DNA from 4 places in the Serratia sp. C2(1) genome. Region 1 is predicted to be linked to each of the others. Evidence: predicted binding sites of a transcription regulator. Region 1 holds the regulator's gene; each other region holds the start of a gene.

Region 1 (3,120 bases):
GCGTGGCGTTCCGCAAGATATTCCAGCAGTTGAACATCCGCGCGGCGGAGCTGGAAGGCGACAGCTTCCACCGCTATACCCGGCCGGAAATGGACGCGGCGATCCGCAAAGCGCGCGATCTGGGTCGTCATATCAGCTATTTCGGGCCTGAGGCCAACGACTTCGGCCTGCTGCAACAGAGCTTTATCGAGTACGGCAAGAACGGCACCGGACGGTCGCGCAAGTATCTTCATACCTACGACGAAGCGGTGCCCTATAACCAGGTACCCGGCACCTTTACACCCTGGGAAGCGCTGCCAGCGCCGACCGACGTGCTGTTCTATGAAGGGTTGCATGGCGGCGTAGTTACCGAACATACCGACGTGGCCAAACATGTCGATCTGCTGGTCGGCGTGGTACCGATCGTTAACCTGGAGTGGATACAAAAACTGATCCGCGATACCGGCGAGCGCGGCCATTCCCGTGAAGCGGTGATGGATTCTGTGGTGCGTTCGATGGAGGACTATATCAACTACATTACGCCGCAGTTCTCCCGCACCCACATCAACTTCCAGCGCGTGCCGACGGTCGATACCTCCAACCCGTTCGCCGCCAAAGCCATTCCTTCACTGGATGAAAGCTTCGTGGTGATTCATTTCCGTGGGCTGGATCAGATCGATTTCCCTTATCTGCTGGCAATGCTGCAAGGCTCGTTTATCTCGCACATCAATACGCTGGTCGTGCCGGGCGGCAAGATGGGGCTGGCGATGGAGCTGATCATGGCGCCGCTGGTGCAGCAACTGCTGGAAGGCAAAAAAATCGAGTAATGGGCCGGAGCGCGGCGGCAGGCCGCGCCCCTAAATTCTTGCGTTTTACGCCACGTCGCGGATTTCAAAGCTGTGGGTCACGCTGGCGGCCTTGTTCAGCATCAGCGATACCGAGCAATATTTCTCGGCGGAGAGGTTCACCGCACGTTCAACGATCTTGTCGGTCAGATCTTTACCGGTCACGATAAAATGCAGGTTGATATGGGTAAATACGCGCGGCGCTTCTTCACGCCGTTCGGAGGTCAGTTTCACCTCGCAATCGCGCACGTCATTCCGCCCTTTTTTCAGGATCGACACCACGTCGATAGCGCTGCATCCGCCCACCGACATCAGCACCATTTCCATTGGGCTGGGCGCTTTATCGCCGGCATTGCCATCCATCAATACCTGATGGCCGGACGCGGATTCACCCAGAAACGTCAACCCTTCTACCCACTTAACTCTTGCCTGCATGCTGGTCACTCCGGTTAATTTCTTAAAATCAGGGTACGCTTTCGCATAGAAACTGGCAACGGAACCTGATGCTAATCATGCGCGAGCAAGACAACACGAGACACCCGCCTCACTCTGTGCTACAAACAGAGCCGCAATAAATCTTTCCGGGACACTGATTTCAGGGAAACTCCCAGAGAAAGGCTCCTTTACCGGTATGTTAATAGAATGTAGCTTGCAGCTCTCCCGGCAAGTTAATATGCTAGAGCGACAGCGTATATTTATGACACGCCTCAAAACCTGCTGCCAGCCACCCTTAAAACAACGGCGACAGCACGTTTTACAGGGAACTCTGACCCCTGTGACACAAGGCAGCGATAACAACAGAGGATAACAGCGAATGGTTCTCGGCAAACCGCAAACAGACCCTACACTCGAATGGTTCCTGTCTCATTGCCATATCCACAAATATCCATCCAAAAGTACGCTGATTCACCAAGGTGAAAAAGCCGAAACGCTTTACTACATCGTAAAAGGCTCCGTCGCGGTGCTGATTAAAGATGAAGAAGGTAAAGAGATGATCCTGTCCTACCTTAACCAGGGGGATTTCATCGGCGAGCTTGGATTATTTGAAGAAGGCCAGGAGCGTAGCGCCTGGGTCAGGGCGAAGACCGCCTGTGAAGTGGCTGAGATTTCTTACAAGAAATTCCGCCAGCTGATTCAGGTCAACCCGGACATCCTGATGCGCCTGTCAGCGCAGATGGCAAGCCGCCTGCAAGTGACCTCAGAGAAAGTGGGTAACCTCGCCTTCCTGGACGTTACCGGCCGCATCGCGCAAACGCTGCTGAACCTGGCGAAACAGCCCGATGCCATGACTCACCCAGACGGCATGCAGATCAAAATCACCCGCCAGGAAATTGGCCAGATCGTCGGTTGCTCACGTGAAACCGTCGGCCGCATTCTGAAAATGCTGGAAGATCAAAACCTGATCTCCGCCCACGGCAAAACCATTGTCGTTTACGGCACGCGTTAATCACTGAAAAAACGGCGCGATGATTCGCGCCGTTTTTTTATGCCCCGACCGACCATGTGGCGTCGACTGATTTACCACCCGGAAGTCAATTACGCACTGCGGCAAACGCTGGTGCTGTGTCTGCCGGTGCTCCTTGGCCTGCTGATTGGCCACCTGCAACTCGGCCTGCTGTTTTCCCTGGTTCCCGCCTGCTGTAACATCGCCGGGCTGGACACGCCCCACAAACGTTTTTTCAAACGCCTGATCGTCGGCGGCTCACTGTTCGCACTCAGCAGCCTGTTGCTGCAGCAGGCGTTGCTATGGCAACTGCCGCTGCCGGCGTTAATGCTCGGCCTGGCCCTGCTGCTCGGCGTCAGCGGCGAAATCAGCCCGTTGCATGCCCGCCTGCTCCCCGCCGCGTTGATCGCCGCCATTTTTACGCTCAGCATGGCCGGCACGGTGCCGCTGTGGTACGCCCCCTTGCTGTATGGGGTGGGGACAGCCTGGTACGGCCTGTTCACCTGGTTCTGGTTCAAGCTGTGGAAAGAACAGCCGATGCGCGAATCGCTGAGCCAGCTTTATCTGGAACTGGCGGACTACTTCGAAGCCAAGTATTCCCTGTTGACCCAACATACCGATCCGCAAACTGCGTTACCGCCGCTGCTGGTGCGCCAGCAAAAAGTGATGGACCTGATCAGCCTGCTGTATCAGCAGCTTAACTTTTTGCCGCACGCCAATAATCTCGAGCAAAAACGCCTGCAACGGACCTTTCAGGTCGCGCTGGATTTGCAGGAGCACATTACCGTCAGCCTGCACCTGCCGGAAGAAGTGCAAAAGCTGGTGGAGCAGAGCCAGGCCGAGGCGATTATC
Region 2 (3,120 bases), on a different contig from region 1:
TGCACGGCGGCGCGTTGCCGGTCTCCCCCGCCATCGGCACCTTTGCCGAAAGAAACGGGCAGGAATCCGCTGCCAAACGCGCGATAGCCAAAGCCGCAGCGGCAATGATCGCCCCCGGCCAGGTGGTGATCATCGATGGGGGCACCACCTCCGCCGAGCTGGTGAAACAGCTGCCGCCTACGCTGGAGGCGACTATCGTCACCCACAGCCCCAGCGTAGCGGTCGGGTTGGTTGAACATCCCAAAGTGGAGGTGATTCTGATCGGCGGACGACTGTATAAACACTCGATCGTCAGCGTGGGTGCCGCCGCGGTGGAAGCCATGTCGCACATCCGCGCCGACATTTACTTTATGGGCGTGACGGGCGTGCACCCGACCGCCGGGCTGAGCACCGGCGATCTCGAAGAAGCCTATATCAAGCGCGCGCTGGCGGCACGGGCGGCAGAAACCGTGGTGTTGGCCTCCGCCGCCAAGCTGAACGCCGCCTCACAGTATGCCATTGGCGACATCACGCTGGCGCAGAGCATTATTGTCGAACGCGCCACCGACGCCGCGCTGATCGCCCCGCTGGAACAGGCCGGGGTCACGGTGGTGAGGGCCTGAGTGGCACGGCCAAATAAAAGACTTAATCAATGCACGGTTATTAAATGGCTGCGTTTAATACCGCAACACTCCAAGCTTGGGACGGGTGGGGACATGCAGGTTAGTTGACGATGCGAGCCTCCATGGATGGATTCACGGCGTGTCGGTGCTCTGCATGCTCCTGACCTGTAGCACTATTAGTTAGTAGGCTCAGCTATTTAATCCTGCCCCCATATTGAGGGATATTAATTTTACGCATTCGTCTCACTGCCACAAAAAATGCGAGAGTAATCACATTTCATTAAACTGATCCCGGCCCAATCCGCTATTTTTCCCGCTTTATAAAAAAACCGCAGCAATCGAATGGCAACATATTGATTATCAATAAATAGTCACCTTTTCTCTTTTATTTATCAAAAACAAAAACGAGACAAACCTCACAGAAAAATCACTCTCAATAGTGCTGTCAATGTGTTCCAAGGAAATATTTGTGATTGTTTTGTGATATCGCTTGCAAATTTTACCGATACCAAAAATAACAATAGCTGCAACGGAACGGGCTGGGAGCAGGCATATGAAAATCGGCGTAGTAATAAGCGGTGGCGATGTCAGTGGCATCAACAACTTTATTTTCCAGGTCGCCAGGCTGGCGCAGGCAGATATCGTTCTGTTTAACGGCGGAATACCGGGATTACTGGCTAATCAATATCATTCCATCACCCGGCGCGATCTGGTCGATTTCTCCATTTCATCGATGCCGATTATCTCTTCAGGCCGCACGGCAAAGAAACTGGTCGCCAGTGAATATGAAACTATCGGCAAGCAACTTAAAGCGCTGCACATTGACGTGCTTATTATGGCCGGCGGCGACGGCTCGCTGCAGTTTTTAAATACGCTCAGTGAGTTTGGCGTTAACTGTTTTGGCGTGGGCATGACCATCGACAATGACGTTTTCGGCAGCGGCTACACCATTGGCTTTTCTACCGCTTGCGAACAGGTGATAAAAGAGGTCTCCAAGCTGAGAAACACCGGGCGCGCCCTGCCGGGCCGCGTATTTATGATTGAGCTGCTCGGTGGTTACTGCGGGGAATTGACGCTGCAATCGGCGATAAAATCCAATGCGGACTTTGCCCTGATCCCAGAATGCCAACATCCCTTGAACGCATTGGCGGAAAAAATAACCCACCGGCTGGAGCGGCAAAACAGCGTGATCATTTTATGTTCGGAGGGATACACCAAAGAGTATTCGCCAGGTTTCCAGGGGGCGATCGACACCATGATTAAACAGCTGGAACCCAAGATTGGCGTGCGTATTCGCAAAACCATCGTGGGGTACGGTCTGCGCAATGGCGATCCCACTTGCGAAGAGATCTATCAGGGAACATTGATGGCCAGCGAAGTCGTGCGCTGTATTCATTCCGGAATGAAAAACAAGGCCGTCATTATTAATGCCGGCAACCAACCTATTCCGATTGATTTAATCAGCATGCAAAAACGTTTGGTCGATACCGAAGGACACCATTACAAACTCGCCAGGCAGTTAAATATAATCTGAGGAGATGTCCATGCTTAAAATACTGTGTGTTTGCGGCTGCGGCCTCGGCTCCAGCTTTGCCATCGAAATGAGCGCAAAAGCGGTGCTGAAAAAATTAGAGATTGAAGCCGATATTGATCACACCACGATCTCTGAGGCCGGCGCCTTTAAATCAGATATTATTCTTACCCAAAAAACCTTCGCCGACATTTTAAATGCCGACGCCAGTGAAGAGGAAAAAAAACGGGTCATTGTTCTCCACCGGCTCACCGATAAAGTGGAAATAGAGCAAAAGATTGTGGCTTTTTTGAAAGAGCGCGACATGAAGGACCCCCATCATGAGTAGCCTGATCGATTTTATCGTCAAAGATCTGCTTGGCCAGGCGTCGATCCTGATTGCCTTTATCGCCATGCTGGGATTGTTGCTGCAGAAAAAATCCACCGGCAAGGTTGCCGAAGGCACGTTCAAAACGCTGTTGGGCTTTCTGATCATGATGGCCGGCATCAACATCATCGTCGGCGCCCTGACCTATCTGAACAGCATCTTCACCCACGGCTTCGGCATGACCGGTTACATCACCGACGTCGCCGCCATTGCCGGCCTGGCCAACCGCGAGCTGGGCTCTGAAGTGGCGATGACGCTGCTGGTGATTTTCGCCGTGAATATCATCATCGCCCGCATCACCCCGTTCAAATACATTTTCCTGACCGGGCAGGCGTTGTTGTGGATGGCCACCATTGGCGCGGTGATCGGCTATAAAGCCGGGCTGACCGGGATGCCGCTGATTTTGACCGGCGGGATCTTTGGCGGCGTGATGGCGGTGTTGATGCCGGCGCTGGCGCAACCGGTAGTGCGCAAAATCACCGGTTCGGACGAGGTGGCGCTGGGGCACTTCTGCACCATCGGTTATCTGGTGCAGGCGGCGGTCGCCAAGGTGGTCGGCAAAGGTTCGCGTTCCACCGAGGATCTGGAGTTACCCGACAACTTCAAGTTTCTGCAAGACA
Region 3 (3,120 bases), on a different contig from region 1:
GTTAGGAAAGGAAGCGGAAGACCTGTTGCAACACCGCTGTACCACCATCCCTGCTGAAAATCTGTACCTGCCGGGCGCCGACTTTGTCGACCGGATAATGCTCGATAACAACCGCCCCAACACCGTCCTTCGCTCCATGCAAACCCTGCTCAACCACGGCCGCCTGGCCGGCACCGGTTATCTGTCGATTCTGCCGGTCGATCAGGGCATTGAACACTCGGCGGGCGCTTCTTTCGCCGCCAATCCCTTGTATTTTGATCCGAAGAACATCGTGGAACTGGCAATCGAAGCCGGCTGTAACTGCGTCGCCTCCACCTACGGGGTGCTGGCGTCGGTCTCACGCCGCTACGCCCACAAAATTCCGTTCCTGGTCAAACTGAACCATAACGAGACCCTGAGCTACCCGACCCAATACGACCAGACGCTGTATGCCAGCGTCGAGCAGGCTTTCAATATGGGAGCGGTCGCGGTCGGCGCAACCATTTACTTCGGCTCCGAGCAATCTCGCCGCCAGATCGAGGAGATCTCCGCCGCCTTCGAACGCGCGCACGAGTTGGGCATGGTCACCGTACTCTGGGCCTATCTGCGTAACCCGGCGTTCACCAAAGACGGCGTGGATTATCATTCCAGCGCCGATCTTACCGGCCAGGCCAACCATATTGCCGCCACCATCGGCGCCGATATCGTCAAGCAAAAAATGGCGGAAAACAACGGCGGCTACCGCGCAGTAAAATTCGGCTATACCGATGACCGCGTCTACAACAAGCTGACCACCGATCACCCGATAGATCTGGTGCGTTACCAGTTGGCCAACTGCTATATGGGCCGCGCGGGCTTGATCAACTCCGGCGGCGCCGCCGGTGAAAACGACCTGCAGGAATCGGTGCGCACTGCCGTCATCAACAAGCGTGCGGGCGGCATGGGCCTGATCCTGGGACGCAAGGCGTTCAAGAAATCGATGAAAGAAGGCGTGGCGCTGATCAACGCGGTGCAGGACACCTATCTGGACAAGAACGTCACCATCGCCTGATCCCTTCTCCAGCCCTCACAGCCCGGTACGCCGGGCTTTTTTGTGCCCGTCTTTCGTCAATCCTTTCGCTTCATCCTCACTTTTCTTTCATTTTTAACTTTCATAATAAAATATTTATCTTTCGAAATGTGATCTATATAAAACAAATGAATCCATAAAGTGATTAGTGTAAGGCCCATGGCGACAGAGCCGCTTTTCGCTCCAGGCCATATCGTCCATCACAGGAGAGCAATAATGATTGAGCTAATCACCCACGGCGCCGAGTGGTTTATCGGCCTGTTTCAGAAAGGTGGTGAAGTGTTCGTCGGCATGGTGACCGGCATTTTACCTTTGTTAATCAGCCTGTTGGTTATCATGAATGCGCTGATAAAATTTGTAGGCCAGGAACGTATCGAACGATTGGCGCAGCGCTGCGCGGGCAACCCGGTATCGCGCTATCTGCTGCTGCCGCTGATCGGTACCTTTGTTTTCTGTAACCCGATGACTCTCAGTCTCGGGCGCTTTATGCCGGAGAAATACAAGCCCAGCTACTATGCGGCGGCGTCCTACAGCTGCCACTCGATGAACGGTCTGTTTCCGCACATCAACCCTGGCGAGCTGTTCGTTTACCTCGGTATCGCCAGCGGGCTGACGACTCTCGGCCTGCCGCTTGGGCCGCTGGCGGTGAGCTATTTCCTGGTCGGGTTGTTCACCAACTTCTTCCGTGGCTGGGTAACCGACCTCACCACCAGTCTGTTCGAACGCAAGATGGGCATCCGCCTGGATCGCCAGGTGCAACTTTAATCCGTGGAGTGCAGCATGAGTGCTTATATCCGTATTGAGAAAGGTGCCGGCGGCTGGGGCGGCCCGTTGGAGATTGCTGTCGAACCCGGCAAAAAAGTGGTGTACATCACCGCCGGTACACGTCCGGCGATCGTCGATCGGCTCAGCGAGCTGACCGGCTGGCCGGCAGTCGACGGCTTTAAAGAGGGCGAACCGCCGGCGGAAGAGATTGGCGTGATGGTGATCGACTGCGGCGGTACCCTGCGCTGCGGATTGTATCCGAAGCGCCGCATCCCGACGGTCAATATCCACGCCACCGGCCAGTCCGGCCCGCTGGCGCAGTTTATCCTCGAGGACATTTACGTCTCCGGCGTACGCGACCACAACATCAACCTGGTGGCGTCGGCAGCCGATACGGCGCAAAAGGCCCCCGCCCCACAGCCAAAAGGGCGTGATTACGACACCAGTAAAAAAATCACCGAACAGAGCGACGGCCTGCTGGCCAAGGTCGGTATGGGCATGGGTTCGGTGGTGGCGGTGTTCTTCCAGGCCGGGCGCGACACCATCGACACGGTGCTGAAAACCATCCTGCCGTTTATGGCGTTCGTCTCGGCGTTGATCGGCATCATCATGGCCTCGGGTCTGGGTGATTTTATCGCCCACGGCCTGACGCCGCTGGCCAGCAGCCCTATCGGCCTGGTGACACTGGCGCTGATCTGTTCCTTCCCGCTGCTGTCGCCCTTCCTCGGGCCCGGCGCGGTGATCGCCCAGGTGATTGGCGTGCTGGTCGGGGTGCAAATCGGTCTCGGCCATATTCCGCCGCAGCTGGCGCTGCCCGCGCTGTTTGCGATTAACGCGCAGGCGGCCTGCGACTTTATTCCGGTCGGCCTGTCGCTGGCGGAAGCCAAACAGGACACCGTGCGGGTCGGCGTGCCGTCGGTACTGGTCGGGCGTTTCCTGACCGGTGCGCCAACGGTACTGATCGCCTGGGCCGCGTCGGCCTTCATCTATCAATGACAGTGTTTTGCAGGGAAAAGATCATGCATACCATTTTCCACACCACCATTACGCAGATTGGCGGCAGCGCCCGTGAGGCATTGCACGATGACATGCTGATTACCTTCCGCGAAGGCGCGCCGGCGGACATTGAAGAGTTTTGCTTTATCCATCGGCACGGCGACACCGCCGGCGAACTGCAGGTCGGCGGCTGGATGGAGCTGGCGGAGCAGCGCTATCCGATCACCGCCGTCGGCAGCGTCGCGACGCAAAACCTGCGTGAACTGGGCCATGTCACCGTGCGCTTCGACGGCATAACCCAGGCCGAGTTT
Region 4 (3,120 bases), on a different contig from region 1:
CGCCGGCAGCGTGTGTTCCGGCAGATAGCCACTGGCGCCACGGTGGGCGATCACCACCTTGTCCGCAGCCTGTACGGCGCTGACCATTGAGGTGGCCAGGATGATCCCTGTCAGCAGGGCTTTGACTTGAGTCCGCATTCCGTAATTCTCCATGTTGTAGGTGCAGGGCAATAAAGTAGTAAAAAGGCCGCAGCGCGGCCTTCAAATAATGCGAAATGTGTATGACGCTTAACCGCGTTTGTTGGCTGCGATTTCTGCGTGGTGCTTTTTCTCGCTCAGCATGGTCAGCAACAGCAGCACTACCGCGCCGATACTGCCGCCAATCATCACCATAAAGCCGCCGTCCCAACCGAAGTAGTCCACGGTGTAACCGACGATGGCGCTGGCCGCAACGGAACCGCCCAGGTAGCCGAACAGACCGGTGAAGCCCGCTGCGGTACCGGCCGCTTTCTTCGGTGCCAGTTCCAGCGCGTGCAGGCCGATCAACATCACCGGGCCGTAAATCAGGAAGCCGATGGTGATCATGCAGGCCATATCGATGCCAGGATTACCGACCGGGTTAAGCCAATAAACGACGGTAGCGATAGTCACCAGCGTCATAAAGAACACGCCGGTGGCGCCGCGATTGCCTTTGAACACTTTGTCCGACATCCAGCCGCACAGCAGGGTGCCCGGGATACCGGCATATTCGTACAGGAAGTAGGCCCAGGAGGATTTATCCAGCGCGAAGTGTTTCACTTCTTTCAGGTAAGTCGGTGACCAGTCCAGAATGCCGTAACGCAGCAGGTAAACGAACACGTTGGCCACGGCGATGTACCACAGCAGTTTGTTCGGTAGAATGTACTGCATGAAGATCTGCTTGGCGGTCAGTTCTTCTTCCGCTTTCTCGCTGTAGTCGTCCGGGTAATCGTTTTTGTATTCTTCGATCGGCGGCAGGCCACAGGATTGCGGGGTATCGCGCATCAGCGCAAAGGCGATCAGGGCCACCAGAATGGCGCCGAAGGCCGGCATATACAGCGCCGCGTGCCAGTCGTTGAACCAGGCCATGCCCAGCAGAAACAGCAGCGGCGGCAGGCCGCCACCCACGTTATGGGCGCAGTTCCAGACCGAAACGATACCGCCACGCTCCTTCTGCGACCACCAGTGCACCATGGTACGGCCGCAAGGCGGCCAGCCCATGCCCTGGAACCAACCGCACAGGAACAGCAACACGAACATGACCGCGATGCTCGATGTCGCCCAAGGCACGAAGCCCATGAACAACATCACTGCGGCAGCCAGAATCAAGCCGGCGGGCAGGAACACGCGTGGGTTGGAGCGGTCAGAAACCGACCCCATGATGAATTTGGAAAAACCGTAGGCGATGGAAATACCCGACAGCGCGAAACCGAGGTCGCCGCGGCTGAAACCCTGGTCGATCAAATAAGGCATGGCCAGGGTGAAGTTCTTACGCACCAAATAGTAGGCGGCGTAACCGAAGAAAATCCCCATAAATATTTGCCAGCGCAATTTACGGTACAGCGGGTCGACTTTGTCGACCGGCACACGGGAAATGTGTGCTGCCGGCTTAAAAATACTCAACATGAGCGCCTCCGATGGCTTTTAGTTATCACATCAATATGACTTTTTACGTTCATTTGATGATTGAGCGGATATCGAATGTGGTGTTTTTTTGTTCCATAACGAGCGTCATCCTAGTCAAAACAGCCTGGTGTCACTGTGATGAATGGCGCAAATGTTACACTTTTATGAAACTCAGGCGGATTTTGAGCGATTAGTTAACGATATGAAATAGAAAAACGACCAAAAATCGTGATTCTGATCACATTCATGGCTTTTTGTGGACATTTTGTTTTCGTTTTGAGTTCGTTATTGTTCCTTATCAAACAAAGTCCCCAGTAACTGTGGCCCAATAGGGTAAAAACCACGGATCCTGAGGGAGCGTAATGAGCAGCCATTCACCGGACAGCGAAACGGATGTGATAATCATTGGCGGCGGTGCAACCGGGGCGGGAATTGCCCGCGACTGCGCGCGCCGTGGCCTGCGTTGCATACTGCTGGAGCGCCATGATATCGCCACCGGCGCCACAGGCCGTAACCACGGTTTGTTGCACAGCGGAGCGCGCTATGCGGTAACCGACGGCGAATCGGCGCGTGAGTGCATAGAAGAGAACCGTATCCTCAAACGCATCGCGCCTCACTGCATCGAGCGCACCGATGGGTTGTTCATTACCCTGCCGCAGGATTCGTTGGCCTACCAGCAACAGTTTATCGCCTCGTGCCACCGTGCCGGCATCAACGCCGAAGCCATTGAGCCGCAACTGGCGTTGCGCCTGGAGCCGGCGGCGAACCCGGCGCTGATCGGCGCCGTGCGGGTACCGGATGGCACCGTCGACCCATTCCGCCTGACCGCCGCCAATATGCTCGATGCCCGCGAGCATGGCGCACAGATCCTGACTTATCATCAGGTGGTCGGTTTGTTGCGAGTGGGTGACCGCGTGACCGGCGTGCGCGTTTTCGACCATCAAACTGCGCGCCGCTACGATATCCACGCCGAGGTGGTGGTCAACGCCGCCGGCATCTGGGGCCAACAGATTGCGGAATACGCCGATCTGCGTATCCGCATGTTCCCGGCCAAGGGCGCATTGCTGATCCTCGGCCATCGCATCAACAACATGGTGATCAACCGTTGCCGCAAACCGGCAGACGCCGACATTCTGGTGCCGGGGGACACCATCTCGCTGATTGGCACCACCTCCACCCACATCGACTATGACCAGATAGACAATATGGTGGTGACGCCGCAGGAAGTGGACATTCTGATCCGCGAAGGTGCGCTGCTGGCGCCGGAACTGGCGCAAACCCGCATTTTGCGTGCCTATGCCGGGGTGCGGCCGCTGGTGGCCAGTGACGACGACCCCAGCGGCCGCAACGTCAGCCGTGGCATCGTGCTGCTCGATCACGCCAGCCGCGATGGGCTGGAGGGATTTATCACCATCACCGGCGGCAAGTTGATGACCTACCGCCTGATGGCGCAGTGGGCGACCGATAAAGTGTGTGAAAAGCTTGGGCTGGATAGCCCATGCACCACCGCGCTCGCACCGTTGCCCGGCTCCCGGC

Evidence for each region. Region 1 encodes CRP, which controls carbon source genes, mostly activating them, when cyclic AMP is high. Its sites were predicted from a motif close to ATGTGANNNNNNTCACAT; they were not measured.
Region 2: the regulator CRP is predicted to act here: its motif matches at 861-878, upstream of V2S86_RS08325 (6-phosphofructokinase).
Region 3: the regulator CRP is predicted to act here: its motif matches at 1,157-1,174, upstream of srlA (PTS glucitol/sorbitol transporter subunit IIC).
Region 4: the regulator CRP is predicted to act here: its motif matches at 1,811-1,828, upstream of glpT (glycerol-3-phosphate transporter).

The regions. Positions count from the first base shown of each region.
Region 1 covers NZ_JAZFBA010000006.1:26,610-29,729, forward strand. The annotation lists gene V2S86_RS22785 (phosphoribulokinase) at 1-806, shown strand, start outside; gene V2S86_RS22790 (OsmC family protein) at 852-1,259, opposite strand; gene crp (cAMP-activated global transcriptional regulator CRP) at 1,639-2,271, shown strand; gene V2S86_RS22800 (YccS/YhfK family putative transporter) at 2,326-3,120, shown strand, end outside.
Region 2 covers NZ_JAZFBA010000001.1:1,798,363-1,801,482, forward strand. The annotation lists gene V2S86_RS08320 (DeoR/GlpR family DNA-binding transcription regulator) at 1-602, shown strand, start outside; gene V2S86_RS08325 (6-phosphofructokinase) at 1,156-2,136, shown strand; gene V2S86_RS08330 (PTS sugar transporter subunit IIB) at 2,147-2,461, shown strand; gene V2S86_RS08335 (PTS sugar transporter subunit IIC) at 2,454-3,120, shown strand, end outside.
Region 3 covers NZ_JAZFBA010000001.1:200,180-203,299, reverse strand. The annotation lists gene fbaB (class I fructose-bisphosphate aldolase) at 1-1,030, shown strand, start outside; gene srlA (PTS glucitol/sorbitol transporter subunit IIC) at 1,265-1,813, shown strand; gene srlE (PTS glucitol/sorbitol transporter subunit IIB) at 1,829-2,809, shown strand; gene srlB (PTS glucitol/sorbitol transporter subunit IIA) at 2,833-3,120, shown strand, end outside.
Region 4 covers NZ_JAZFBA010000005.1:236,642-239,761, forward strand. The annotation lists gene glpQ (glycerophosphodiester phosphodiesterase) at 1-138, opposite strand, end outside; gene glpT (glycerol-3-phosphate transporter) at 229-1,584, opposite strand; gene glpA (anaerobic glycerol-3-phosphate dehydrogenase subunit A) at 1,947-3,120, shown strand, end outside.